4 regions of the Oceanotoga teriensis genome follow, and region 1 is predicted to be linked to each of the others. Evidence: riboswitches for the same ligand, from Rfam matches in the RefSeq annotation. Region 1 holds a riboswitch; each other region holds the start of a gene.
The links. A riboswitch is a leader RNA that binds a small molecule or an ion and turns the genes downstream of it on or off. The one in region 1 is predicted to bind cobalamin.

Region 1 (7,699 bases):
TTTGATAAGGATAATCTTTTAAATGCAGTTATGGATAAAAAAATTGGAACGAGAGTAATTCCTTGATGATATAAAGCTCAACAGGAGGTGTTTGTGCATGTCATACTTATACGACGAAATCGTGTCAGTAAAGGCAAGAGAAGTATTAGATTCTAGAGGTAACCCAACAGTAGAGGCAGAAGTTATGTTGGCAAGTGGTGCTGAAGGTAGAGCAATAGTTCCATCAGGAGCTTCAACAGGTATATTTGAAGCTTTAGAATTGAGAGATGGAGACAAATCAAGATTTATGGGTAAAGGAGTTTCAAAAGCTGTTGCAAATGTTAATGATGTTATAGCTGAAGAATTAGAAGGTTTAAACGCTTTTGATCAAGCTTTAATAGACCAAGTAATGTTAGATTTAGATGGAACTGAAAATAAAGAGAAATTGGGTGCAAATGCTATTTTAGCTGTATCATTAGCTGTAGCAAGAGCAGCATCTGATTCTTTGGAAATACCTTTATATAAATATTTAGGTGGTCCAAATGCTAAAGTTCTTCCAGTACCTTTGATGAATATTGTTAATGGTGGAGAACATGCAGATAATAACTTAGATATTCAAGAATTTATGATAATGCCTGCTGGATTTAACAAATTTTCAGATGCTTTAAGAGCAGGAACAGAAATTTTTCATAATTTAAAAAAATTATTACAGGAAGCTGGCCATCAAACAGCAGTTGGAGATGAAGGTGGATTTGCTCCTAACTTTGATTCAAACGAAGAAGCTTTACAGTTCATAGTAAAAGCTGTAGAAAAAGCTGGTTATAAACCTGGTGAAGAGGTATTTATTGCATTAGACTGTGCAGCATCAGAATTTTATAATTCAGATAATAAAACATATCATATTGATGGAAAAGATTTATCTTCTTCAGAACTTGCAGATTACTATGAAGGATTAATAGATAAATATCCAATAAAATCTATAGAAGATCCATTTGATCAAGAAGATTGGGATGCTTATACAGGATTTACTGCTAAGGTTAGAACTAAAGCTCAGGTTGTTGGTGATGACTTGTTTGTGACCAATGTTAAAAGATTACAAAAAGGTATAGATTTAAAATCAGCAAACTCTATATTGATAAAATTGAATCAAATAGGTTCTTTAACAGAAACTTTTGATGCAATAGAATTAGCTAAAAAATATAATATGACAAATGTAATTTCTCATAGATCTGGAGAATCAGAAGATACATTCATAGCAGATCTTTGTGTAGCAACAAATGCAGGATTTATAAAAACAGGTTCTTTATCAAGAACAGATAGAATTGCTAAGTATAATCAATTATTAAGAATAGAAGAAGAATTGGGTTCTGTTGCTCAATTTAAAGGTTTAGATTCTTTTTATTCAATAGATAAATAAACAATTCCCCCTATAAAAAGGGGGTTTTTTTATTGAAAAATTACTTGAGGTATTTTATATTTAGGATGAATTATGATTTCAGCTTTAAAATTATATATATCTTCTATTATTTTTTTTGTTATAACTTCATTTGGTGTTCCATCTTTTATTATTTTTCCATCTTTCATTATTAATATTCTATTAGAATAAAGACTTGCAAGATTTATATCATGAAATACAGATAATATAGTTAAATTTTCTTTTTGACTTAAATTTTTTATTATATTTAAAAGATACTGTGTATGACCAGGATCGAGATGAGAAGAAAATTCATCTAAAAGGAGTATTTTAGATTTTTGAGCAAAAGCTCTTGCTACCATGACTCTTTGTTTTTCGCCACCAGATAAATTAGAAAAACTTTTTTCTTTAAATTTATAAGTATCTGTTTTTTTCATGGAATTGGATATTATGTTTTCATCTTCTTTATTTTCTGTAAAAAAATCAAATTTTTTTGAATAAGGTAATCTGGAAGTTTCCACAATACTTTTGACAGAATAATCAAAAATAGTGTTAAATTCTTGAGGAACAACGGCTATCAATTTTGAAAGTTCTTTCAAATTTAAGGATTTTAAATTTTTAGAGTCTATAAATATATTTCCATATTTTAAAGGAAGAATTTTAGATATTAATTTTATTAAAGTTGATTTTCCAGCCCCATTAGGTCCAATTATTGATACAATTTCTCCATTTTTTATATGAAGATTTTTAATATCTAAATTGAATCCATTTCCATAATTAAATTTTATATTATTTATTTGAATCATAATTTTTTCCCTCTTTTTTTCATAACATATATAAATAAAGGCGCTCCGATTATAGAAGTTATTATTCCTATTGGAAGTTCGGAAGGAGCAAAAATTGTTCTGGATATAAAATCACTTATAGTTAAAAAAATTCCACCCGATAATATAGATATTAAACTAGAAATTAATGAATATGGTCCTTTAATTTTTCTTACAAGATGTGGTATTATTAATCCAACAAACCCTATTATTCCAGATTTTGAAACAGCTATAGATACAGCAAATATATTTGTTAAAATTAGTATCATTTTTATTTTTTCTGGATTTACACCAGAATATATTGCCATATCATCACCCATAGATAAAACATTTAATTCTTTATTATAAATTATTATTACGATAGTTTGTATTAATAATACTACAGTCAATATAAATATATCTTCCCATGTAATAGAAGCTGTACTTCCCATGAGCCATATATTTACATGTATTAAATTTCTCCAAAACATTACTGTTATTAATGTTGTAAATGCATTGAACAAAAAACTAACTATTACACCACTTAATATTAAAGATAATACTGGAAATTTTTTTCCTTCTTTTGCCAACATAAATACTATGATTGCAGATATTATAGAAAATATGAAAGAAAAAGTTTCTAATCCGAAAAATAAATGTAATCCTAATATACCAGATAAAGCCGTATAAATTACAGCTCCAAAAGAGGCTCCAGAAGATATTCCAAGTATATAAGGGTCTGCAAGAGGATTTTGAATTATTAACTGTAATATATTTCCAGATAAAGCTAAAATACCTCCAATTATAAAACTACCTAAAATTCTTGGTAATCTCAAATCCATAATGAGTAATTTATATGTAGAATTTTCTTGATTAAGAAATAGTGTTTTTATTACTTCTTTTAATGGAATATTTACACTTCCCAAAGAAGTAAAAATTATTATAGATATAAAACTTATTATCAAAAGAATAAACAGGAGAGGTATAATCCTCTTCCTGTTTTTAATTTTTTTTATAGTCATTTTGACTCCTTTATTATTTCATATATTGACTCTAATGCTTCTATTAATGAAGGTGATGCTTGTGAAGCTTTATCATTATTAATTGAAAATATTTTGTTGTTTTTAACAGCATTTACATTTTTAAATTGAGAAGCTGATTTTAAAGTTTCAATTCCAGAATTATCTCCCATAAAATAAGAAGGAACAATAATTATATCTGGATTTTTAGAAACTATAAATTCAGGGCCAACAGAAAGCCAACCATTATTTCCAGTATATGGTGAAGCAACATTTAAACTACCAGCGATTGATAGTAATTCATTCATAAAAGAACCTGTTCCACTTGTCCAAATTGATGAAATATTTTGACTTGAAATCATTGCATACATAACAGTTGGTTTTTCTGACCAAGTAGATGTTTCTTTAGAAATATTAAGCATTCTTTCTCTTAAATTTTTTGATAATTTTATTGCTTGTTCTTTTTTATCAATTATAGTTCCTATTAAAACTGTGTCTCTTATTATATCATTTATGGATAATGGGTTTATAACTATAGTTTTTATATTATATTTTTCTAATCTTTCAAGTTCTTTTTCTTGGAATCCACCAGATATAAATACAATATCAGGATTTAAGCTTATTATTTTTTCAAGATTCAAAGGTGTCATATTTCCTATTTTTTCAGCTTCAATGTTATTATCCCAATCAGTAACGCCTACAACAAGATCTTCTGCATTTAAATGTTTCAAATAATCAGATACAGCTGGTGCAGCAGAAATTATTCTCTTAATATCTTGGTCTATTTTTACAGGTCTTCCAAGATCATCTATTATTGTAAATGATGATAAAGCTATAATTCCTACTAATAACAATAGAACAATACTCAATGCTTTTTTCATTTTTGCTACCTCCCGTAATAATTACGCCAAGGTAAAAACTAACTCCAAACACTTTGGCGCGAAGTGCTTGAATTTTTAAAAATTATAAATAAAGTATCCCGACTTATGAGTTATATCCTCCAAATTACCCTTCCCGATTTTTTAATCAGTGGTATGTAATTTTTTGTCCTCAATCACGGTGGCGCGACCGTATTAGATTTTCACTAATTTCCTTTATTTATTATTTATATATTTTTTTTAAAATACTTGACCAAATCCAAATTCAAATTTTCCTTTTAAATTTTTGTCCCAACCATATTCAAATCTGATTTGACCCAGTAAAGGAATGTTGAATTTTAAACCAGTTCCAAAAGACCAAATATTATCATTCAATATATTATTTAAATTATTTGAAGTATTTCCATTATCATAAAAAGCATATATATCAATTGGTACTGGATTTTTTAATAGTTCATAAGCTAATTCAGTATTGAATAAATACATATTATTACCTTGTTTAGAAGATAAACTATATCTTCTTACACTATTCATTCCGCCAACTGAATAATTGAATAAGGAATAAGGATCATTAGAGAATCCGATTTTTAATCTTGTTCCAAAAGTAAATTTATAGAAACTTGTAAAATATTTACCTTCTAAAGTATTACCAGTATAATATTGATCTGTGTTATTTAGATTTAATCCTCCAAAAACTCTTGTTGAAAAATATTCTCCCGAATAAGGTCTATATGGATTATCTAATCTGTTTAATTTGTAACCAATACCAGTAGAAAGTCTTTTTATATCATTTGATTTTAATTTTTGATAATAGTCATAGGATAAATCTGTTGTTATATATGAAAAATCTGAAAATTTGAATGAAGGTGAAATAGAAAATGATAAATTATTTGTTATAGAAGCACCTAAAGTTTCTACATATTCACCATTTGGTACTGTTAGATATGATGTGCTTAATCCAAGATCTATATCCGTTTTAAAGATTTTTGATACATTATAATTTAATCCGAATTTATATTTATTATTCAAAGGATTTAATTCAGTATTTAGTCCAAAAGTTTGACCATAACCAAAAGGATTTGGAATATAAAAACTTAAAGTTCCTGCAAATCCATAATACCAATCTTTTACATCTGGCATAGACCAAGTTAATCCACCAGCTATCTTAACAGCATTTGTTCTTTCATGTGGATGAATCTCAAAGTCAACAGAGTCTTCTGACATTGAAATAGGATTTATATCAACACTTTGGAAAAAACCTGTTCCAGTGAATGCTCTATAGGTATCTTGTAATTTATTTAGATTTACAACTTCATCTTTTTTTAATTTTATTAAATCATCTATTATATAATCTTGGGTTTTTGCCGTAGCATCTTTTGTTATTTTTATATTACCTACTTTTTTCTCATTAAAATTATATATTAAATCATTATTTTTGTCTATATTTACTTTTGTATCAACAAATAAGAATCCTTCTTGTGTATATAATTTATTTATTACATCTAAAGATTTTAAAATATCTAAATTAGAAACAGTTGAGTTTTCTGTTATTATTTCTGATACCTTTTCATTTAATCTAAAACTTTCGATAGAATCATTACCATTATACTTTATTTTATTTATTTTGGTATTATCATCTATAACTCTTCTTAATTTTCCATCTAGTACAAGATTTAATTCTCCACCCAAGGATTCTTCTATATCTACGGGTTCCCATTTTATAGAAGTTTCTTCACTAAAATAAGGTAATGAAGCTATAGAAGACATCAAACCCTGTAATTTTTTTATATCTGGATATGATTCTTTTAATTTTGGCCTAAACAGGAAAAATTTATTTTCATAGTCTTTTCTAAATTTAAAATTTAGATCTTTCTTTACTTTTTCTTTATCTAATTGGGCATATTCGCCTTCTAATTTCAAATCCCAGAGTTTATATTCATTTATTATGAATAATAAAGTATTTTCATCATATTTATTATTATTAATTTCTGTTGCTTCAAGTGTTACTTTATCACCTAATAATTTAATATTAGAACTTATTTCTATAGTACTATAATCATTATTCGTATAATATAAATTTATGGAATTGAGTGCTTTTTGAAAGTCATATACATTTAAAGGAATATCTGTTTTTAAATTTAAATAATCTTTTAAATCTTTTTTATCGACAAATCCATCACCATATACTTCTATTTCAACATTTTTGACTATTGGATTTGGATTTATTATTAATTTCAAATTTCCATTTTCTTCGTCTAATTCATAAGAAAGCGAATTGAAAAAGCCGAGATTATTTACTTGTTTCATTGCTAATTTTATGTCTATATCTCCAACATAATTTCCGATTTTTATATCATAATTATTCATAATATTATTTATATCTGTAGCAGCATAAGATATATCTGTACTATACTCTATTGAGTTAAGCTTTGTTATTGAGAATGAAAGAGTCAATAAAGATAATATAAAGATCATTAGAATTGATTTTTTCATTAAAATCCTCCTTTTAATTCTTTTTCTAAATTATAAATATTTTGTTTTATCTGTAACATAAATTTAGGAGTATCATATATATTTTCAAATGAGTTTTTTAATTGTTTTGTATCTATTTCATATCCATCATCTAAAAAAGTTCTTTTTATGTACCAATTTATTTTAGAGTCGAGATATATAACAAAATAAAGAGCATTTGAAAGATCTCCTAATGGTTGGCAATCAATATTAGTTTTTACAAAAGTTGCATTTACAGTTGTACCATTGTTTGGTTTTGTTTTGATATTAAAACTACCACCCGTTAATTCACAAGAGAACTTTAAAAAAGGCAATCCCATGCCAATTTTTTTCTTCCTCTCTTTTTTTGTAGTATAAAAAGGAGTAAGTGCATTGTTCAATTCTTCTGAATTCATCCCTATTCCATAATCTTTAACTTCGAAAGAAAAAAAATCTTTGCTTTCGATAATAATTAATTTACATTCTATTGAATTAGACCTTACAGCGTTTTCGCATATATCTATTATATGATCAGAGATTGTTTCTAATGTGGCCATACTGGTTTCACCTTACCATTATAGAGTGATTTTTTAAGTTCGTCAAAAGTTCTTGATTCACATTCTAAAATACAAGATGGATTTTTTAACTGATCTGGAAAATGAGAATCATTACCATAAATAAATCTTTTGTAGCCAAGTTTTTGTGCTTTTATTAATTCGTCTTCATTTTTTACTTCTACTGCATCGAAATCTAATTCTAAAGGAAGACCAAGTTGATATATAAGTCCAAAAGCTCTAAATATATGTGCCGGATATATTATTGATTTAAATTTTTTAGATAAATTATAAACTTCTTCAACAGTTAAGTTTGAAGAGCTTCCAAGATATGGAGAGCTTTTGATATCTATAAATTCTGATTTTTCATCGACTAGTATTTGATATCCTAATTTTTCTGGGTCATAATTTTTTATTATTAGAGTATTTTCAATTATTTTTGAGAATTTTATACACTCTTTTATATATTTAAAATAGATTATGATATGGACTTCTTCAGATGTTTGAACTTCTATTCCGGGAATTAATTTTATTCCAATTTTATTTAATTGAAAATTAAAAG
Region 2 (7,699 bases), on a different contig from region 1:
TTCCTCCACCTAAATGAACTATGTCTGGAGATTCGTATTCATCTAAGATATCTATAAAATCTTTATTTATTGCTTCTATTTCAGGATTAAGGTTTGTATTCAATTTTAAACTTTCAAATCTATCATAATCTTTTTCAAATGCATATATTAAACAATCTCTATTAAAAAAAGAAGAAATGAATAAAGATGTTGCTCCGCTACCAGCTCCTAAATCCCAAATTACATCATGTTTTTGTTTTCTATTTAAAGTATTCAATAAAATAAATCTACTCCATTCTCTTGAAACTGGAATATTTTTAGTTGAAAGATCTGAATTTTTAGGAAATAAATTTATAAAATCATTTTCTTGAGGTATTAGAAGAAGAATCCAACGTCCTTTTTTGAAATCTATAGGCATATTTGATTTAAACTCAAATATTTCTTCATTTTTTGTACCGAGTTCAAATCCAGCTACTATGTCTACTTTTATATTTTTTAATATATTAAATAAAGAATCATAATCTTTTTTATTTTTTACAAAATATGCAATTTGATGATTATCATTCAATGTTTTAAGGACATCATTATAAGTTTTTCGAAGATTATGTGAATTATGACCACTTATATAGCGAACACTATTCATAGGATATTTAGCCTTTTGGCATAAATAATTTATTGAAGATGGTGAAATTAAAACTTCATATTCATTTTTTGAAAGTTTATCCATAATTCTTTTTGAATATGAAAACATTAAAGGGTTTCCAGAAACCATTAAAACAGAAGTTTTAAATGTTTTCATCTGAGATATTAAGTCAATTACATTTTCATCTTTTAATGAACTATATATATCCATTACATGATATTTTGCATTTGGATTTAATTCCTTAGACATACCCAAAGAAAAATTAAAACCAGCAAAAAAATCGGCTTTTTTTATTATTTCGAGTTGTTTTTGAGTTAAATTTTCAATTTTATTGATCTGTGTTCCTAAAATATAAATAATTTTGCTCATCTCCTCTATGTGAAATTATCTGAGTTTTATCACATAAAGAAATAACAAATTCGGCATTGAATTTATTACTTAATTTATGGGATATATATTCAGACACAAATATAAAAAATTTTTTGATATTTATATCATTATTCTTTAAAATATCCAAAAAATTATAAATAGTTTTTAAATTAAGTATTTTGTCAATGACCTCTTTGTCATATTTTTCAGTAAACAAAATATATAAAAGGGCTAATAATTCATTTTTTGAATCTGTATACCTACTGTCTGTATTAAGATTTAAACCGGCAAGTTTTATTAATTTTTGAAAACTACCAAGTATATGTATTTTTTTAATACCCATTTCCAATGATTTTTCTATAGAATAACCGATATGATTTCCACATAATATATAATCCTCTTTAAAAAAAGAATATTTTTTATATATTGAAAGCCCTTTTCCACCTAATAATAAAGTAATTGTATCGAATTGTTTTGAAACAATGCTAATATGAGGGATCAAAGATTCTTTCCATGCGTTTTCATTCATAGGTTCAACAATTCCAGTAGTTCCTAAAATGGATATTCCATCAATTATGCCAAGATTTTCGTTTAAGGTTTTTTTTGCGAGAATCTCACCATTTTTTACATTTACTATAACTCTGCCATTCTTAATATTCTCTTCATTTAAAACTTTTTTCATCATCTCACGAGGAATTGGATTAATAGCAAATTCTCCTTTGCTTATATCGAGTCCATCTTTGGTGATCTTTCCTACTCCTTCATAAGAATCAAAAATTATATTATTTAAATTTTCATATTTAAAGGAACAATAAATCAAACATTGATTTGTTATATCGGCATCATCACCGGCATCTTTCTTTACAAAAGCATATTTTAAACCTGAAATAATTTCATATTTATATATTGGAATATTTATTAATTCTCCATTAGGTAATTCTATATTTACATTGTCTGGTTTTATATTATACTTATTAAAAAGAACAGAGGCTTTTAAAGCCGCAGTGGCTGCAGTGCCAGTTGTGAAACCACGTTTTAATTTTTTACCATTTACATTTACATACCATTCCATTTTATAAAGACCTTATTAAAGCATTAAAAATGGCTACAGCTATTGTAGAACCACCCATATTTCCTGGTAATGTAATAAAACTGTGTTGTGATTTCATTAAAGCTTCTTTGCTTTCTGCCGCTCCTACAAAGCCTACTGGAACTCCAATAATAAAAAGTTTCTTTTTGGATTCAAGCAACTTAAAAAGTGCAGTAGGTGCATTTCCAACAATAAAAATACCATCTTCCATTTCAAGTGCTTTCTCCATAGATAAATAGGCTCTCGATATGCCAGTTAATTTAGATTTCTTCGATATAGCTTCATCGCTAATAAAACAGTCTATATTTAAATTTTTTACAAAATTCTTTGATAAACCGCTTTTTATCATATTTACATCTGTGTAAATTTTCTTATTTTGAATTTTTCTTTTAAAAAAATCAAAATAATCTTCAGAAAAATAAAGCTTGTTCCACATATCAAGATTTCCTGTGGTGTGAATGACCCTTTTTATTACATTTGATTTTATAGGGTCTACATCGTTTAGTTTTTCTCCTAAAGCTTCTGTAATTATTTCAAAGCTTCTTTTTTCGATATTTTTAGGATTTACAATATAGTTATGCATTTGTATACCAACTCCCATAACAAAAATCCTTGCTTTTCACACCAAGAAAAAGCAAAGTTACGAACTTAAAAGGTAGGTCTCCCGACTTACAGATCATTTTACTAATCAAGCCTTCCCAGTTAAAAACCAGTGGCATTTATGATTTTCATCCCTGCATACGGTGGCTGGGCCGCTTAGGATTTTCACCTAATTCCCTGTTATACACCTTAAAAGTTTATATATTAAATTTTACCTATTTATCTATACCTTTTCTGGATAAAACACCTTTTGAATAATAATGTTTTATCTCTTTCATTTCAGTTACAAGATCGGCTCTTTCTATTATTTTTTCATCAGCCCATCTTCCAGTCAAAATTATTTCTGTTTTTCCATTACTATTTATAGCATCTAAAACTTCTTCGGCTGTTAAAAGATTAAATTTAATAGCGATATTTATTTCATCCATGACTATTAAATCATATTTTTGAGAAATAATTTTTTCTTTTACATCGGCAAGTGCTTTTTTTGCAGCGTTTATATCTTTTGTTTCTGGAGATCTTCTTATAAAAAAGCCTTCTCCATACTGTACAATATCAATATTATCAAAATAATTAGAAATTGACAACTCTGATGAGTCCCTATTTTTTACAAATTGAGCTACAAAAACTTCTTTATTCGATAAAATGCTTCTCAATACAACACCAAAAGCAGCTGTAGTCTTTCCTTTTCCATTGCCGGTATAAACATGAATCATTCCATTTTTCATAATTATACCCCCAATATATTAATAATTTAAGCTATAAAATAATACCAAAAAGTTAATAATTTGTCAAAGGGGAAAAATATTTTTTGATATAATTAATTTATGTAAAAAAATGAATTCATTTTTTAATATAAGCTTGACTTATACAAATATATATGGTAGAATTAAGTAGGAAAAACTACAATAGGAAGTGATTTATATGGAATTATCAGAGAGTCTTGAAAATTATTTGCTTGCTATATATGAAGCACAACTTGAAAACAACATTGCAAGAGTTAAAGACATTACAGAATTGATGTCTGTAAAACATACTTCTGCCATAGACGCAATAAAAAAATTAAAAAGTATTTCTTTTGTTACTTATGAAAAAAGAGGTTATGTAAAATTAACTCAACCCGGAATAATAGAAGCTCAAAAAATATATAAAAACAGAATGACTATAAGAAGTTTCTTGATGAATGTTTTGGACATATCCCCTTTTGAAGCAGAAGAATTATCATGTAAAATGGAACATATAAAGTCTGAAAAGCTCATTCAATCTATGGATATTCTAAGAAATTTTATAGAAAGCAATACAGAAATAAAAAATAAATATAAGCAGTATATTACTAATTATAAAGATAAATCAAGCACTTTTGAAAAAACTTTAAAAGATTTAAAAGTTGGAGAAAAAGCAAAAGTTCTTGAAGTTAGAGGTAATGAGGCAATAAAAAGACGATTAATGGTAATGGGAATAACCTCTGGAATAGACGTAGAATTATTGAGAAAAGCCCCCTTAGGAGATCCGATTGAAGTACTTATAAGAGGCTATAATGTTGCAATAAGAAAAACCGAAGCTGAAAATATTATTTTAGAAAAATAGACTGAAAAGTCTATTTTTTTATTGACAAAGTAAATTAAAGGTGGTAAAATAATGTAGAACTAACTACAAAAGGAAGATTAAATTGATGACTGAAAATCTTGAACATTATTTAATAGCTATATACAAGCTATATTTACAAAATAAAATAATACAAGTTAGAGACATAACTAATGAAGCGGAAGTGAAACATTCTTCCGTTATAAGTGCCTTGAAAAGACTTGAATCGTATGACTATATAGAGTATATAAAACATAGTCATATAAATTTAACTCAAAAAGGCATAATTAAAGCTTCAAAATTGTATAAAAGAAAATATATAATGAATAAATTTTTGTTGGATTTTTTAAATTTTAGTGAAAAAGAGGCGGATGAAGTTTCTTGTAAAATAGAGCATATAAACTCAAAAAATTTTTTAAATTCTATAGAATTATTAGAATCTTTTTTTGAAGAAAATGAAAATTATAAAATCGAGTTTCAAAAGCATTTGAAATCTATCAATTTAAAGGAGGAATAAAATGCCTTTAGTATTTGCAAATATTGGAAATTTTATAGTTGAAAAAATAAGTTCAGGTCTTATGATGAAAAGAAGACTTGCAAAAATGGGAATAATGGAAGGAAAAAATATAGAAGTTTTGAGTGGGAATTTTGGAGGCCCTATAATTATATTGGTGGATGGAAGTAGATATGGAATAGGTCAAAATATGGCTAAAAGAATTTTTGTTAAAAACATATAAAATATTATTTTTTTATTTTTTTAAAATTAGGGAGGACTAACAATGTTTCTTGATGAATGTGAAGTAGGATATTCAGGCAAAATAAAAAAGCTTGAAGGAAATTTAAAAGTCAGACAAAGACTTTTAGCAATGGGATTAACACCAGGAATAGAAATATTACTCGTGAGAAAAGCGCCTTTGGGAGATCCTTTAGAAATAAAGATAAGAAATTATTCTTTAAGTCTTAGAAAAGAAGAAGCAAAATATATAGAGATAACCGGAGGCGATAGAGTATGAAAACAGTTGCTTTATGTGGTAATCCAAACAGTGGAAAAACTACAATTTTCAATGCTTTAACTGGAAGTCATCAACATGTAGGGAATTGGCCAGGAGTTACTGTTGAAAAAAAAGAAGGAAAACTTAAATATAATGATGAAGAATATAGAATAGTAGACCTTCCTGGAACATATTCTCTTACAGCTAATTCTATGGATGAAAGAATTGCAAGAGATTTTTTGATAAAAGATAATCCGGATTTAATAGTAGTTGTTGTAGATCAAACTAATATTGAAAGAAATATGTATTTAGTTACAGAGATCATGGAAATGCAAAAAAACACTCTTTTAGTTTTTAATATGAGTGATGAACTTGAAAAAAGACAGATAAAGATAGATATAAATTCAATATCAAAAGAACTTGGAATTCCAATCGTAAAAACATCTGCAAATAAAAAAATTGGTTTAGAAGATTTAAAGAAACAGATTGAAGGATCTTTAAAAAGCCCTCAATATCCAGAGAATTTAAATTATGATGAGAGTTTTGAAAATATCCTAAGTCAGATAAATAATATTATTGAACAAGAAAAAAATATATCTGAAAAATCTAAAAGATGGGTTTCTTTAAAACTTATAGAAGGTGATGTTGAATTTAGAGAAGATATCTCTAAAGATAATTTGACTCAAATAGATAAATTGATAGCTCAATTAGAAAAACAAAATGATGATGATGCAAGTATTATTGTATCTGAAAAAAAATATGATTTTATAACAAAAATATCTGGAAAGTATGTTAAAAGAAAAAATTTAGTTAATAATACTTCTGATAAAATAGATAAAATAATAACTAATAGATGGTTGGGTATACCTATATTTTTGATTATAATGTTTGCTATATTTACTTTGACTTTTACAATTGGTGATGTTTTTAATGGAATGATAGATGATGGCTTTGCATCTTTGGGAGATTTAGTTTCTACAAAATTACCAGATAATTTATTGACAAACTTTATTGTAAATGGATTAATAGGTGGAGTTGGTTCAGTATTAGTTTTCGTGCCTAATATATTTTTATTGTTTTTATTTATATCTTTTCTTGGCGATATTGGATATATGTCAAGAGCTGCTTTTGTTATGGATAAATTAATGACAAAAATCGGACTTCATGGAAAATCATTTATACCTATGATACTTGGTTTTGGGTGTAGTATACCAGCTATAATGAGTACAAGAACTCTTGAATCAAGAAAAGATAGGATAATAACAATACTTGTCACTCCTTTAATGTCTTGTAATGCAAGATTACCTGTATATATATTGATTGCCGGAATATTCTTTCCAAAACATGCAGGTTTAGTTATATTTTCACTTTATTTATTAGGAGTTATTCTTGCTATAATAATGGCAACTATATTTAATAAAACTATGTTTAAAAAAGAAGAAAGCGTATTTATAATGGAATTACCTCCATATAGATTACCAAGTTTAAAAGCTATACTACTTGAAGCTGGAAGAAGAACTATGATGTTTATAAAAAAAGCTGGAACTATAATATTTGGTACAGTTATAGTTATATGGATTCTTGCAACATTACCATCTGGAGTTGAATATGCATCAGAAAGCTCTATAATTGGACATATAGGCTCTGTTATTGCTCCTATATTCAAACCTTTAGGTTTTGGATTTTGGCAAGCAGGAGTTTCTTTAATATTCGGATTTTTAGCAAAAGAAATTGTTATAGGAACTATGGGAACTATATTTGGAGGAGAAGATGTTTTAACTACAGTACTTCCACAGTATTTTAATGCTGCAAGTGCGTATGCATTTTTAGTATTCACATTGATATATACTCCATGTGTTGCGACTATTGGGGCTATAAAACAAGAAATAGGTGCAAAATGGGCTTGGTTTAGTGTGATATATACTTTTGTTCTTGCTTATGTAGTTTCATTTATTGTATATAATATAGGATTATTATTTATATAATAAAAATTGGACCTTTAAAGGTCCAATTTTTTTGATTTTTTATTGATATACATTCTTTCATCGGCTAAATCTATTAAATCTCGGGCATTTAATCCTTCATTTGGTTTGTATATAGAAATTCCAAAACTAAATTCTAAATCGTATTTTAAATTATTTTTTAATTTTATCTTCGAGGCATTTTCTTTTATAAGATCTAAAGTTTTATCAATATAATAAAAATCTGATGAATTTATTATTATTATAAATTCATCGCCACCAAATCTACAGAGTATATCATCTTTTCCTAAAGAATACTTTATGGCTTTTGAAACATTTAACAGATATTTATCACCTTCGCTATGACCATAATTGTCATTAACACTCTTTAATTTATCAAGATCAATAAATATCAATGAAAACATTGTATCTTTTTGATTTGAAAGCTTTATATGATCTTTTATAAATTCAAAACATTTTC
Region 3 (7,699 bases), on a different contig from region 1:
GAAGAATGTGTCGTTTTTGAAGATTCTATAGCTGGTATACAAGCTGCAAAAATAGGACAAATGAAAACTATTGGTGTAGGAAACCATCAAACATTAAAAGAAGCCGATAAAATAATAAATGGATTCAAAAATATAGACTTAAAAATATTAGAATTTTAGGAGGATACAATGAACTGGGAAATACATGACAAAAAATATAATTTAAAAAATGTACAAAAATATGAAACATTATTTACCCTCGCAAATGGATATAGAGGCATAAGAGGTTATAATGAACTCTCTTCATTTGATAATAGAGGAAACTTTGTAGCTGGAATATTTGATAAATCAAATGCCCAAGTAAAAGAAATAGTAAATCTTCCAGATCCTTTAGAATTTAAAATATATTCAGAAGATGAAATAATAACTTTAGATTCAACAGAAATATTAAAATATGATAGATATCTAAACATGAAAGAAGCAACTCTAAATTTAGAAACAGAATTAAAAACTCCAAAAGGCAAGATAATAAATATTAAATCAAAAAGATTCGTAAGCAGATTTGATGAACATTTAATGATGATAAAATATGAAATAACCCCAATAAATTTTGATGGGAAACTGACAATACAAAATACAATAAACTCTAATATAACTAATTCAAAATTCGATCCTATAAATAAATCAAAACATTATAAAACCGATGAAATAAAAGATTTAGAAAATGGATTATATTTACAAGTCAAAACAAATGATAGTAAATCAATTATTTCTCAATGGACAGGACTTTATTCAGAAAATATAAAAAACAGAAAATTTTATGATTTAGAAACACTCGTAGAAGAAGTATACGAAATATATGTAAAAAAAAGTAGGACTTATAAAATACAAAAAAATTGTTTAATACATACTTCAAGAAATTCTAAAACTCCAAAAAAAAATATATTAAATGATATAAAATTATATAAAAATTCAAGCTTTGAAGAAGAATTCAAAAAACATATAAAAGAAATGCAAAAAATATGGAAAAAAATAGATATAACAATTGATGGTGATGATAAAGCACAAACTGGTTTAAGATTTAATCTATTCCATCTGATATCATGTGCATATCAAAAAGATCCAACAGTCAGTATAGGTGCAAAAGGATTACATGGCGAAGGATATAAAGGCCATATATTTTGGGATACAGAAATATTTATGTTACCATTTTTTACATATACTTATCCAGAAATTGCAAGATCTCTATTACTCTATAGATTCAACACTTTAAAAGGTGCAAAAGAAAATGCAAAAAATAATGGTTATAATGGTGCACAATTCCCATGGGAATCAGCAGATATAGGCCTTGAAGAAACTCCAAAATGGGGAATAGACTATCTCGGTAATCCCGTAAGAATATGGACTGGAGATGAAGAATTTCATATAAGTTCAGATATAGCTCTTGCATATTGGCAATATTTCAAAGCAACAAATGATAAAGAGTTTATGGAAAATTATGGATATGAAATATTTATTGAAACCACAAAATTCTGGGAATCTCGATTAACTCACAATGAGGATAAAGATTATTATGAAATAAAAAAAGTAATAGGTCCTGACGAATTCCATGAACACGTAGACAATAATTTCTATACAAATTACCTCGCAAAATGGAATATAAAAAAATGTTGTGAAATAATAGAAAAATATAAAATAGAATCCCCTAAAAAATACGAAGATTTGATAAAAAAGACAAACATATCAGAAAAAAACATAAACAACTGGAAAAATATTTATAAAAAAATATTTTTATCTTCAAAAAACGATATAATAGAGCAATTTGAAGGCTACTTCAATTTAAAAGATTATAAAATAAAAAAATATGATGAAAATGAAATGCCTTTATGGCCAGAAAACATAGAATTAGACAAACTAAATCAAACACAATTAATAAAACAACCAGATGTGATAATGTTATTATTAATTTTAGGTGAAGAATTCGAAGAAGAAATAAAAAGAAAAAACTATGAATATTATGAAAAAAGAACAATGCATAAATCTTCTTTAAGTCCATCTATGTATTCAATAATGGGTTTAAAAATTGGAGATACACATAATGCCTATAATTATTTTATAAAAACCATAATGACAGATATACAAGATAATCAAAAAAACACAGCACTTGGATTGCATGCAGCTTCTACTGGTGGTTCATGGCAAAGTATAGTTTATGGATTTGGAGGATTTTCAATAGATAAAAATAATATTCCAAATTTTAATCCATGGATACCCAAAAAATGGAAAAGCCTAAATTACAAAATTAATTGGCAAAATAATGTATTAAATATAAACATAACAGAAAATACAATAATTATAAATTCCGAAAGAGAAATTGAAATAAAAATTAAAAATAAATCGCACAAATTAAAAAAAGGTACAAATAAATTTTATTTAAATTAAAAAATCTCCCAAATTATTATATAATATATATGAATAAAAAAACATATATTATTAGGAGGGGATTAATATGAATGAAACAACCGCAGCAATAATAAGCTGGATTGTAAGAATTGGCATAAGTTTTATAATATTTATAGTGGCAAAAATGCTTTCTGGAATAATATATAAAACTATGCTGAAACTATCTGAAAAAAACTCAAAAATAAATCTTCAGTACAAAAAAACCATGAAAACACTTTTAGATATAGGATTATATACACTTGCAATCTTTATAATAGTCTCAGTTTTATTTAAAAATCTTGCACCTGTATTGGCTGGATTGGGTGCATCAAGTATAATAATAGGTTTTGCTATAAAAGAACCTTTTGAAAACTTAATATGTGGAATATTAATAATGGTAAACAAACTAATAATCGAAGGTGAAGCAGTCGAAATAAACGGAAACTCAGGTTCTATATCAGAAATAAAATTAAATCATGTCATATTAAAAACATGGGATGGAAAATTAATAAATATACCAAGTAAATCCGTTTGGTCATCAACAGTTACACATTTCTGGCCTGAAAACATAAGAAGAAATGAAATATCTGTTGGAGTAGCTTATGATACAGATTTAAACAAAGCCATGAAAATCCTCGAAGAATCTGTAAACTCTTATGAAAAATTATATTCAGATGATTCTCATAAACCTATGATATTATTCACTGGTTATGGTTCTTCATCAATAGACTTCATAATAAGATATTGGGCAGAAAGAGAAAACTACATAACCTCAACAACAGAAATAGCAAAAATTATAAAAACAAAATTTGATGAAAATAATATAGAAATTCCTTTCAATCAATTAGATCTTCATATAAAAGATGGCAATATACAATAATCGGAGAGTTATCTCTCCGATTATTTTAATATTAATAATAAACACATTTCTTATTAACTATAAATTTGATATAATAATCTATGCATAAAAGTTAATAAACACTTATTTTTGGTAAAACTATTTGTTTTTCAAATGGGGAAGCTCGGTGAAAATCCGACACAGTCCCGCTACTGTAATGGCATAAAGCCTAAGTCAGATTACCAGCCAAAAATAAACAATATTACTTATATCACGAGGATGGTATGAGTGACATTATTAATTTAATAAGATTATTTAATGTCCCTACACCTCTTCTTGAAGGTGTTTTTTTATTTTTATGCTAAAAATATTATGAGAGGTGTTATATGAAAAAAACTTTAAGTCTAATTTTTTGTTTATTATTTTCAATTTTAGTATTAGCTTATGAACCAGTCACAGTCAATTTTACTCATCAAGGAAAAGATTATGAAATAACTTATACAAAATCTCCAGAACGTGCTGTAACTCTTTCACATTTCACAACAGAAATGTTTCTTGCTTTAAATCTTGAAGAAAAAATGGCCGGAACTGCATGGGCAGACAATGAAATATTACCAGAATTAAAAACAGCCTATGACAAAATACCAATACTTTCTGATAGATACCCTTCAAAAGAAATATTCTTATCTGTAAATCCAGATTTTGTTACTGGATGGCATTCAGCTTTAACAGATAAAAATGTAGGATCAGTGGAAACACTCATTCAAATGGATATAAAACCATTAATAATAAAATCAGTAGAACCAGATGCAACATTAGAAACAGTATACGAAGACTTTATAACAATAGGAAAAATATTTGATATAGAAGATAGAGCTCAAAAACTCGTAAAAAGTATGCAAAATGAAATAAATGATGTAAGAAAAAAAGTTCCATCAAATGTAAAAAAAGTAAAAGTATTGGCATATGACTCTGGAAAAGATTCAGCCTTTGTAGTGTGTTCTGGTCTTGGTGGTTCTTTAATACAAGAAGCCGGAGGTATAAATATATTTGGTAATATACAAAAAGCATATGCAAATGTATCTTGGGAAAAAGTAGCTCAATCAAATCCAGATATAGTATTAATAGTTGACTACGGAAGTACAACCTATGAACAAAAAGTACAATTCTTAAAAGAAAATCCTGCAACAAAAGATTTAAATGCAGTAAAAAACAATAAATTTGTAAAAATAGGTTTAGCCGATTTATCTCCTGGAATAAGAAATATTAATGCTATAACAACTATGACAAAAGGCTTCTATCCAGAGATTTTTAAAAAATGAAAATAAAAAATAGCACTTTTTTATTTTCCATAATGGCATTAATTTTAATAATCATATTATCAATAATCATAACAATAACTATAGGTCCAGTAAAAATAAATCCTTTAGATGTTTGGAAAATAATAATAAATAATACTTTTAACAAAGAGATATTTCAAATACAATGGGCAAAATCTATAGAAACAATAGTTTGGAATCTAAGACTCCCAAGAATTTTAATGGCTTTTATAACGGGAGCAACTCTTTCATTTGTTGGCGTTTTAATGCAGGCATTAACGAGAAACTCTTTAGCCAATCCTTATATTCTGGGAATATCTTCAGGGGCTTCTGCAGGAGCAGTTGCTTCTATAATACTCGGAATATTTGGTTTTTTAGGTTATTTAGGCCCCTCAATAGGGGCTTTTTTAGGGGCTATTTTATCTTCATTAATAGTTTTCAAAATAGCTCATTCTGGTTCTGGATATTCATCGAGCAAACTCGTTTTAACAGGAGTTGCAGTATCAGCCATGTTCTCATCATTGACAACTTTTATGGTATATACGGCAAAAGATTCTTCAAAATTAAGATCTGCAATGTTCTGGATGGTTGGAAGTGTTGGAGGAGCTAAATGGAATAATATTTTATTACCTTTTTTACTCTTGATAATATCTGCAACAATAATGTATATATTCAACAAAGAACTCGATGGAATACTTATAGGAGAAGATACATCAAAAACTCTTGGAATAAACACTGAATTAATAAGGAAAATAATAATAATAATAAGCACATTACTAACTGGATTTATAGTATCTTTAACAGGAATTATTGGATTCATAGGATTGATAATACCACATATCTCAAGACAAGCTGTAGGATCTACTCATAAAAAATTAATACCATTTTCTATTCTAAGTGGAGGATTATTTTTAATATGGGCAGATACCTTCGCAAGAACTGCATTCAGTCCCGAAGAAATACCTATAGGAGTTATAACTTCATTTTTGGGTGTTCCTTTCTTTTTATATCTATTAAGAAAAAACTCCTATTCATTTGGAGGCAAAAAATGATTAAATTAAAAATAGAAAACTTAAATTATAGTATAAACAATAAAAAAATAATAGAAAATATAAACTTAAAAATAAAAGAAAAGAGTTTTGTAGGACTAATCGGACCAAATGGATGTGGAAAATCAACACTTTTAAAAAATATTTACAAAGTACTAACTCCAAGCAATGGAAATATATATATAGAAGAAAAAAATATAAAAAATTTACCCTCAAAAGAATTCGCAAGAATTGTCTCAGTAGTTGCTCAAAATGATATAATTGATTTTGACTTTTCAATAAAAGATATAGTCCTCATGGGAAGATACTCTCATAAAAAATTATTTGAAAGTAATAAAAAAGAAGATGAAAAAATTGTAGATGAAGCATTAGAGATAGTTGGTTTAAAAGGCTATGAAGAAAGAAGTTTCTTCAGCTTATCTGGTGGTGAAAAACAAAGAGTTTTCATAGCAAGAGCTATAGTTCAACAAAGTGAGTTCATAATACTCGATGAACCAACAAATCATCTCGATATAAAATATCAAATTCAAATAATGAATATATTAAAATCATTAAATAAAACAACATTTTCAGCAATACATGATATGAATTTAGCAGCATATTATTGTAATTACTTAATAATAATGAAAGATGGGAAAATTTATAATATGGGAACTCCAGAAGAAGTTTTGACAGAAAAAATGTTTAAAGAAGTTTTTGAAGTAAATGCCAAAATAAATGAAAGTGAATACACTAAAAAATTAAACATCCATTATATCCCATGAGTCTTTGAATCTGCATATATCCCTCGTAAATCTGGGTACTGGAGATATTAAACAAAAAATGCATGGTTTCTATATCTTAGACTAACCATGCATTATTTATAATAATTTTTGTAGTATATTCTCAAAAATATTGGCTACTGTTCGATATCATCTATAAAAAATACAGCATAATAATTTTCTTGTTCAACAAAAGTCAAATGTAGACTATATTTAGTATAAAAAGTTACTTTTATATTATTTATATTAGTATCCTCAGAATTTCTCAAACAATATCTTATTGCTGCTAGAAAATCTCTATGCATTTTAATTCCATAAGGAGTATAATCATCATACACCATTTTATCTACTAATCTTTCATTCAAACCATCACTTTTTGCTTCAACCATAAAACCAAAAAGTCTATCTCTTCTATTTACAGTAAACATGACTACTTTTTTAGTTTCTTTATCTATAAAATAATAACTAAATTCATTTTCAAATTTTTCAACATTCTCATTACCATCATAATAAAGATTCTCCAAATGATTATAAATCTTAATATACATAGGACCATGTATAATAGTCTCTGTAGATTGATCAGTAATATCTTTGCCTGTATCTTCACTCTTATTAATAATTCCCTTTGCTTCATTGTTTCTAATCTTCTCTTCTTCATGAAAATCTATTAATGTCTTTATTAACATAGTTCCAACTACTAATATTATCATTAACATTATTATTAATACTATTTTCCTCATTTTTTTCATCATTTACCTCCACTTATTATAATATTTACTTTGTTGATTATATCATTTTTAATTTAAAAAAAGAAGATGATTTTTATTCATCTTCTTTCAATTTTTAATCATTTATATAATAATTAATAAAATCTTCAAAATTACCCAAAACAATATCTAACTAACCCAAAGAATTATACACAAAATGGTCAAAATGTGGTAATCCGCTGAAAGCTGTCTATCCCACTACCTAACCTGCTATGTATACTATCATTGTGTTTACATTCATCATCACATTCCATGCTCTTCCTATATTATGGGGTATTGATGTATCTGTTATCATGTTTGGTACTACTGTTGTTATGAAACCATCTTCATTATCATATTTTGTTATTACTTGCTATACTTCTATTTTTCCAATCATATTTGTATATCTATCCTATATATCTAAATTATCATATGGTTTTATTTTTGTATTTCCTATTATTGTTATATTTCCATCATAGTATTCTCTCATATGTTCAGATAATTTATTTGCCTATATTATTTTTGCTACCTAACTTATTCCTGCATTATCATCATAATAATCTCT
Region 4 (7,699 bases), on a different contig from region 1:
CAGGAAATCTATTATAAGGAACATACGTTGTTTCTATCATCATAGGCTCATCATTTGCAAGTCTAAGCCTTATAAATTTATAAATATTATCTCCAATATCAATATTCATTTTTTTTGATATTTTTTCATTGCAATTTATTATATTAAATTCTATAACTTTAGAAGATGGCTTTTTACCTATTTTTTTCATCTCTTCACTAAAACTATAAAATTTGAGTAAATCTTGTTTAAACCTTTTAGGTGATACAAAAGTTCCTTTACCATGTTCAATATAGATATATCCATCTTTTTCAAGTTCTAACAAAGTCTTTCTAACAGTAGACCTACTAACCTGATAATAATCACACAACTCTCTTTCAGAAGGGATTTTATCATTCTCTTTATAAATGCCAGAATCTATTTTTTCTACTATTATATCCATCAATTGATAATACAATGGAATTCTACTTTTTTTATCTATTTTATTCATTAAATTCCCTCCACTTATCATGTGGTAATTACCACTCTTTTTTATAATAACAAAAAATATGATAAACGTCAATTTTAAAAAAAAGGTATTATTAGTATTTAAATACTTTTTTTATCATTTTTCTTTTAATATCTTTAAGTTATTATAAATTACTTTTTTCTTATTACAAAATGAATATGTTCTGCTTCACCTATAAAATATGGATCATGGCAGATCTTCAATTCATTGTTTAAAAGTTGGTCAAAATTCTTTTCAATAATATTTTCATCACAATCATCACAAATAACCTTACCAGCTAATTCAATCTTTTCAAAACCATATTTCTTACATATTTCTTCTATATCTTCCGCTGAAAAAGCCCTTGACGTAAAAATACCATCTTCAGATCCTATATTAGCTTTCTTTTTATCATATAAATAATTCAAAGCTAAAAAATCCCCTTGAGAAATTATTTGAGACATAAAAGAATAAAAACTATCAACAGAAGCGATCAAAATACCATCATTTTTTAAAACTCTTTTTATTTCTAAAAGAACTTTATCAAGATCTTCAACATAACTTAAAACATCACCTTGTGCATTAATTATATCAAAACTTTCATCATCAAAAGGCATATCTTCTGCCAAAGCTTTAATATATTTAATGTTTTTAAAGTTTTTAGTCTTATCTTTACATATTTCAAGCATTTTTTCTGATGGTTCAAGAGCATATACACTTTCAACTCTCTCAGACAACCAATATGTCCAATAACCAGTTCCAGCACCAAGATCAAGAATATGATATTCTTCTTTTATATATTTTTCTACAAGCTTTTTAGTTATTTCATTAAACAACATCCAATAATAATTATCATACTGTGTATCATACTTATTTGCTATCCTATCATAATAAATCCATGATTTCATCTTACAACCTCTCTTAAACTTAGAATTTTATAAAAAAATTATAACATATATCAAATTTTGAAGTTTGTCATTTATTTCAATGTATGGTATCATTTATAAAATTTAATAACTTTATTGGGTGCCAAAAGGCATAACGAGGAAATGGGTGTAAATCCCATACAGCCCCCGCTACTGTGATGCTGACTAAAATGAATTAACCACTGGATTTTTCTGGGAAGGATCATTTAAGGATGAAGCTAAGTCAGGAGACTTACCCAATAAAATATAACAAGTATTTTTCGGGAGGACAAATACTGTGAGTTTTTATATATAAATATATATAATATATAAACCCATAGTATTTTTTACTATGGGATTTTTTATTTAAGGGGGTAAGTTTATGAAAAAAGTTTTTATCACACTTTCCATTTTAGGCATTTCAAGTTTAGCTTTTTCGATGCATATAATGGAAGGATTTCTTCCTGTTGGTTGGGCTGTTGGGTGGTGGATTGTTATAATACCTTTCATGTATAAAGGTATAGTAGACATAAGTAAAATAACAAAAGAAAGTACAGAAACAAAATTAATGCTTGCATTATCTGGTGCATTTGTTTTTGTATTATCTGCATTGAAAATGCCTTCTGTCACTGGTAGTTCTTCTCATCCTACTGGAGTTGGTTTGGGGGCAGTTTTATTTGGACCTTTCGTTATGACTGTACTTGGTTTTATAGTATTATTATTTCAAGCTGGATTATTAGCCCATGGAGGTTTTACAACACTTGGAGCAAACACTTTTTCAATGGCTGTAGTAGGTCCTATAATTTCTTTTTTAGTATATAAATCTTTAAAAAAGAAAAATCAAAAATTTGCAATTTTTATGGCCGCAGCACTTGGAGATCTTATAACTTATTGTATAACCTCTATACAACTTGCGCTTGCACATCCAGATCCAATTGGAGGATTTTGGGCAAGCCTTGTAAAATTCTTATCCGTATTTGCAGTAACACAAATACCTCTTGCAATAGCAGAAGGATTATTAACTGTAGTAGTAATAAATGCACTGCCAGAAAGATTTTTAAAAAGAGATAAAGGAGTGATTATTAATGAGCAAAATTAAAAAAAATATATTTCTTTTAATAATAGTTGCACTCATAATAATATTTCCATTAATAACAATAAAAAATTCTGAATTTGGTGGTGCAGATGGTCTAGCAGAAGAAACAATAGCTCAAATAAATCCAAATTATGAACCTTGGGCAGAAAATTTAATAGCCCCTCCAGGAGGAGAAACAGAAAGTTTGTTATTTTCTCTTCAAGCTGCAATAGGTGCTGGAATCCTTGGATATGTTCTTGGATATTTCAAGGGTAAAAAGAATGATAATAAATAACCTATCATATGAAAATATATTAAAAAATACTCATCCCATGGAGAAATTCTTATTCTCCATGGGAACACTTATAATAACAATCACTATGGATAAACATTTCATTTCATTATTAATATTTATAGTAATGAATTCAATTTTAATTCTAAAAATAAAATTAAATTTAAAAAGTCTTTTAAAACTTTATTCTATACCATTTTTATTCGTTATTTTATCGATCATCCCTTTAATAATATCTTTTGATTTCAAACAAATATCAATATTAAAAAATAATTTAAAATACTCTATAAATCTTATTTTAAAGGTTTTTTCTGCAATAAGTTGTACATATTTTTTTATAATAAGCACTCCCATGAATGATATGGATATAATAATGGAAAAATTTAAAATGCCTTCAATATTCAGAGAATTATTTATGTTAACCTATAGATATATATTTCTTTTAATAAAATTTTCTCAAGAAATATTCATTTCTCAAAAAAGTCGATCAGGTTACAAAAATTATAAGACAAGTTTCAACTCACTTTCGCTTTTAATAGTGCAAACTTTCAATAAAAGTTTAAGACATAGTTTAAATGCTGATATGGCATTAAAAAGTCGATCAATAAGCAATCAAATCCAATTTATGCAAAGAAAATACAAAATAAACAAAAAAAACTATATATATTCAATTATATGGTTTATATCAATAATTTCTTTAGGAATGATAATATGATAGAATTAAAAGATATTGAATTTTCATATGATAAAAAAGTTTTAAATAAAATAAATCTAAAAATACAAAAAGGAGAAAAAGTAGCCTTTCTTGGAGAAAACGGCTGTGGAAAATCAACTTTATTCTTAATATTAAATGGAATATTAAAACCAGAAAAAGGAATTTATATACTCGAAAACAATATAATAAATCATTCAAAAAAAGATTTAATAAAATTAAGGCAAAAAATTGGAATGGTTTTTCAAGATCCGGAAGTACAAATAATAGCAAATACAGTATTTCAAGAAGTATCATTTGGACCCAAGAATATGGGTTTAGAAAAGCAAAAAATAATTCAAAATACCGAAAAAGCTTTAAATGAACTAAATTTAATAGACTTAAAAGATAGAGCATGTCATTTATTAAGTTATGGACAAAAAAAGAGAGTATCAATTGCAGATATAATAGCTATGGAAGTTGATATATTTATACTCGATGAACCTACAGTCTGGTTAGATCCCAAGAATAAAAAAAATATGATAAATATACTAAATAAATTGAACAAAAAAAATAATACCATAATAATCTCAACACATGATGTAAACTTTGCTTATGAATGGGCTGAAAAAATTTTTATAATGAAAGATGGTAAAATAGAAACACAAGGAACTCCCGATGAAGTGTTTGAAAATAAAGATTTAATAAAACAATGTAATCTTGATATACCATTATTATTAAAGGCTTATAATGAAATAAGTAAACATATAAAAATAGATAAAGATCAATTCATAGAAAACATATTAAAATCATAAAAGCCAGACTTTAAAAATCTGACTTTTATGATTATTTGTTATTGTTATTTTTATTTATTATTCTTTTTTATTATTATTGCCAAAATTATCAAAAGTATACCAGATATTAAAATTGGTAATTTAAATTTAAAATCTCCGTTAGACATTGAAAAAAGAAAAAAACTTTTCAAAAATTTATTCCCAGAAAAATTTAAAAGATAATACATCAAAGGTATCATATATGAAAAAATAAAATTATTTGTAATCGCAGATGAAAACATTCCAAGCCCTCCTAAAAACAAGGCATTTGAAAGTGTCCCTGTAAAATGAACTAAACTTATATCGCAATTTCTAAATTTCATATAATATAAAAAAAGTCCAAAAACAATAATTAAATATATAATAGAATATATAACTCTTATTATATAAATAAAATACAATTCAAACGGCTTTGACGAAATAAGTTCATATATTTCTTTATCTTGTTCTGAATCAAAAAGATTAGCTAAAATCAAAATACCCATGAGAGAAACAAACATCTCAAGAGGTATAGCAGAAGCCTCTTTATCTAAATTTGAAATCCCAAATAATACAGGAGTTAAAAAAATAGAAATAATTGAAATAAAACATTTTTTTAAAAAAGTATTGTTAAAATCTATTCTTAAAATAATAAATAACCTTTTGAAGAACTCAGGAGTGCTTTCTGAATAATCTAATTCCATGAATTATCCCCCTTCTCTTCAAATCATAAATTAAAACAGTTACAAAAACTAAAATTATAGACAATAAAAATAAAGAAACTCTATTAAAATATAAAGTATTTAAGTTATCAAAAAAAATCTTAGAATTTCCCAATTCATTATGACGAGGTATCAAAGAATACTTCAAAAAGCCACCTTCCATATAAGCAACTCCAAAATTTAAATCTAACCAATGCCAAAAAAATTGAACTAATATAGCAATGGGAGTCTCTGTTAATTCCGTTAAAAGCATTCCAACAGCTAAAGAAGCCATAACAGTTGGCAACACCCATACAAAATCATATTTCAAAGCTGCAAAATAATCCAATTCAAACCCTTTATACAAACCCCATGTAGGAATATTTGAAATATAAGATAAAGCAATAACAATAATCATATAAGACAAAACTAAAGCAAAATATCTATAAAAAATCAATTTAAAAGACGATGTTCTTCTGGTATATATCAATTCTTGCACTTTAGAATACTTATCACTCAATGAAATAGAAACAGCTAGAAACACAGGTATAAAAGAAGCTATTATTCCCATATAATCACTAAATAATCTTGAATAAGCTCCCGTAAAATTATCTTTTTCCTTAATATAATTATAATCTTCTAAAGCTTCTTCATAACTCTTATCAACAACACCAAATCTTTTAATATAAACATCAGAATACTTAGAACCTCCACCTATTAAATCATCGGCCTCATTCATATAATTTGAAAATTCTTCATAAGTAATACTATCTTTAGGATTAAGATTATCATATATATATTCATAAGTATCATCTTTTTTAGGAATATATATAGAAAAACTATCTTTATTATCTTTAGAAATAGAATCTTTATCAAAAACTATATTATTTTGCTTATAATTCTCATCTTCAACATTACTCAAAAGAATTTTTTTAGAAATTCCAGTAATATCAGATATTATTTCAGACATTCTTTCTATCTTTTCACTACTCAACTTAACATTTTTATACAAACCAATCGGATATGCAGTATAATTATTACGTGAAAATTCAAAAAATAAAGATTCCAAAGCTGCAGGCATTATTATTTCTGGAATTTCTTCATAATTCGAACCATAATCTTCTTGACCAAAAATAGGTTTTTCTATTTCATGATTTTTAAAGTTAAAAACTCCTTGAACTTGAATCATTATTACAGTCAAAATCAAAACAGCTAAAAATGTTTTAGAAAAGATTATCTTTTTAAACTCTTTTTTAAACAACATCATACTTCAACTCCATTTCCTGAAGTAGTTTTATCCAAATAAAACATATAAGCATCTTCTATATTAGGAGTACATAACTCTGCATCAGTTACCAAACTCTCAGATATAAATCTAACAATAACTTTATCTCCAGAAGTATGCATTCCAGTTATCTTATATTTTTTCTTAAGAATTGGTAATTCATTCTTATTAGTAGTTATTTTATAAACTTTATTATTAGCTTTTTCTATTAAATCATCAACTTTTCCATTATATAAAAGACTACCTTCATTTAAAATGCCAATCTTTTCACATGTAGCTTCTATATCTCCAACTATATGTGTAGAAAGAATTACAATTCTATCAGTTGAAACTTCACTCAAAAGATTTCTAAATCTCACTCTCTCTTCTGGATCTAATCCTGCAGTAGGTTCATCAACTATCAAAATTTTAGGTTCATGTAAAAGTGCCTGAGCTATACCAAGTCTTCTTTTCATTCCACCAGATAAAGCTTTAATTTTCATATTTTTTTCTTCTATCAAATTAACTTTTTCAAGCATATACTCGATTCTTTTATTCAATACTTTTGTAGAAATTTTTGATAAACAACCAAGATACTCAAGAGATTCATAAACTTTCATAGAAGGATAAATAGAAAAATCTTGAGGTAAATACCCTATATTCTTTCTTATCTGTTTAACATTTTTTATATTAATTCCACAAACATCTATATCTCCACTTGTATAAGTCAAAGTTGAAGCTATAATTCTCATCAAAGTTGTTTTTCCTGCTCCATTTCTTCCAAGAAGTCCAAACATTCCTTTTTCAATAGATAAATTTATATCTTTTAAAGCCTGTTTTTTTCCATAAAATTTGTTCAAATTTTTTATAATTATTTTATCTTCTGACATAAAATGTCTCCTTTCATTCATCTTTAAAAACATTTTAAAATAAAATTATCAACTTTTTATCTACAAAAAAAAGATTCGGATAAATCCGAATCTTAAAATACAGCTTCTACAAAAGCTCCATCATTATTATAGATTTTTAAAAAACCTCCATGCTTTTCGCATAAAGTCTTACATATATAAAGACCTATACCAAAATGAATACCCTCTTTACCTTTTTTAGAAGAATAAAATGGATCTGAAACACTTAAAATATCATCTTTAACAAAACCTTCTCCATCATCTGAAATAGTTAATTTAAAATAATCTTCATTATCTAAAATTATATTTATAGTACTTTTCGAAAATCTAATAGAATTAGATAAAATATTCTCATAAACTTGCATTATCATTGAAAAATCTCCAAAAATAAATTCATCTTCAATATTATTTGTAAAATTCAAAATAAAATTTTTGCATAATATATCAGCAGTTTCTTTCATTCCTTTTATCAAATCTTTCATATAAATTTTTTCTTTTTTTATTTCAATACTCTCTATACTCTGTATTTTATTCATAGTTTTGGTATAATCTTCAAGTCTATTTATATGGTTTTTCATAGTATTT

Region 2: another riboswitch for cobalamin. It lies ahead of C7380_RS01175 (precorrin-8X methylmutase); the one in region 1 lies ahead of C7380_RS01985 (ABC transporter substrate-binding protein).
Region 3: another riboswitch for cobalamin. It lies ahead of C7380_RS11150 (ABC transporter substrate-binding protein); the one in region 1 lies ahead of C7380_RS01985 (ABC transporter substrate-binding protein).
Region 4: another riboswitch for cobalamin. It lies ahead of C7380_RS07045 (energy-coupling factor ABC transporter permease); the one in region 1 lies ahead of C7380_RS01985 (ABC transporter substrate-binding protein).

Annotation. Positions count from the first base shown of each region.
Region 1 covers NZ_QGGI01000002.1:89,762-97,460, forward strand. The annotation lists gene pyrH (UMP kinase) at 1-66, shown strand, start outside; gene eno (phosphopyruvate hydratase) at 98-1,396, shown strand; gene C7380_RS01975 (ABC transporter ATP-binding protein) at 1,426-2,199, opposite strand; gene C7380_RS01980 (FecCD family ABC transporter permease) at 2,196-3,218, opposite strand; gene C7380_RS01985 (ABC transporter substrate-binding protein) at 3,215-4,096, opposite strand; cobalamin riboswitch at 4,188-4,310, opposite strand; gene C7380_RS01990 (BamA/TamA family outer membrane protein) at 4,334-6,586, opposite strand; gene C7380_RS01995 (ATP-binding protein) at 6,586-7,140, opposite strand; gene C7380_RS02000 (PHP domain-containing protein) at 7,128-7,699, opposite strand, start outside.
Region 2 covers NZ_QGGI01000001.1:227,777-235,475, reverse strand. The annotation lists gene C7380_RS01185 (SAM-dependent methyltransferase) at 1-991, opposite strand, end outside; gene cbiD (cobalt-precorrin-5B (C(1))-methyltransferase CbiD) at 951-2,063, opposite strand; gene C7380_RS01175 (precorrin-8X methylmutase) at 2,065-2,664, opposite strand; cobalamin riboswitch at 2,719-2,888, opposite strand; gene C7380_RS01170 (cob(I)yrinic acid a,c-diamide adenosyltransferase) at 2,897-3,409, opposite strand; gene C7380_RS01165 (metal-dependent transcriptional regulator) at 3,606-4,268, shown strand; gene C7380_RS01160 (metal-dependent transcriptional regulator) at 4,354-4,782, shown strand; gene C7380_RS01155 (FeoA family protein) at 4,784-5,002, shown strand; gene C7380_RS01150 (FeoA family protein) at 5,045-5,278, shown strand; gene feoB (ferrous iron transport protein B) at 5,275-7,242, shown strand; gene C7380_RS01140 (GGDEF domain-containing protein) at 7,257-7,699, opposite strand, start outside.
Region 3 covers NZ_QGGI01000019.1:14,122-21,820, forward strand. The annotation lists gene pgmB (beta-phosphoglucomutase) at 1-159, shown strand, start outside; gene C7380_RS11140 (glycoside hydrolase family 65 protein) at 169-2,421, shown strand; gene C7380_RS11145 (mechanosensitive ion channel family protein) at 2,489-3,301, shown strand; cobalamin riboswitch at 3,394-3,524, shown strand; gene C7380_RS11150 (ABC transporter substrate-binding protein) at 3,646-4,581, shown strand; gene C7380_RS11155 (FecCD family ABC transporter permease) at 4,578-5,630, shown strand; gene C7380_RS11160 (ABC transporter ATP-binding protein) at 5,627-6,391, shown strand; gene C7380_RS11165 (hypothetical protein) at 6,526-7,137, opposite strand.
Region 4 covers NZ_QGGI01000008.1:85,356-93,054, forward strand. The annotation lists gene C7380_RS07035 (GntR family transcriptional regulator) at 1-469, opposite strand, end outside; gene C7380_RS07040 (class I SAM-dependent methyltransferase) at 619-1,374, opposite strand; cobalamin riboswitch at 1,474-1,646, shown strand; gene C7380_RS07045 (energy-coupling factor ABC transporter permease) at 1,754-2,470, shown strand; gene C7380_RS07050 (energy-coupling factor ABC transporter substrate-binding protein) at 2,457-2,741, shown strand; gene cbiQ (cobalt ECF transporter T component CbiQ) at 2,728-3,453, shown strand; gene C7380_RS07060 (energy-coupling factor ABC transporter ATP-binding protein) at 3,450-4,244, shown strand; gene C7380_RS07065 (hypothetical protein) at 4,295-4,945, opposite strand; gene C7380_RS07070 (ABC transporter permease) at 4,914-6,209, opposite strand; gene C7380_RS07075 (ABC transporter ATP-binding protein) at 6,206-7,096, opposite strand; gene C7380_RS07080 (HAMP domain-containing sensor histidine kinase) at 7,189-7,699, opposite strand, start outside.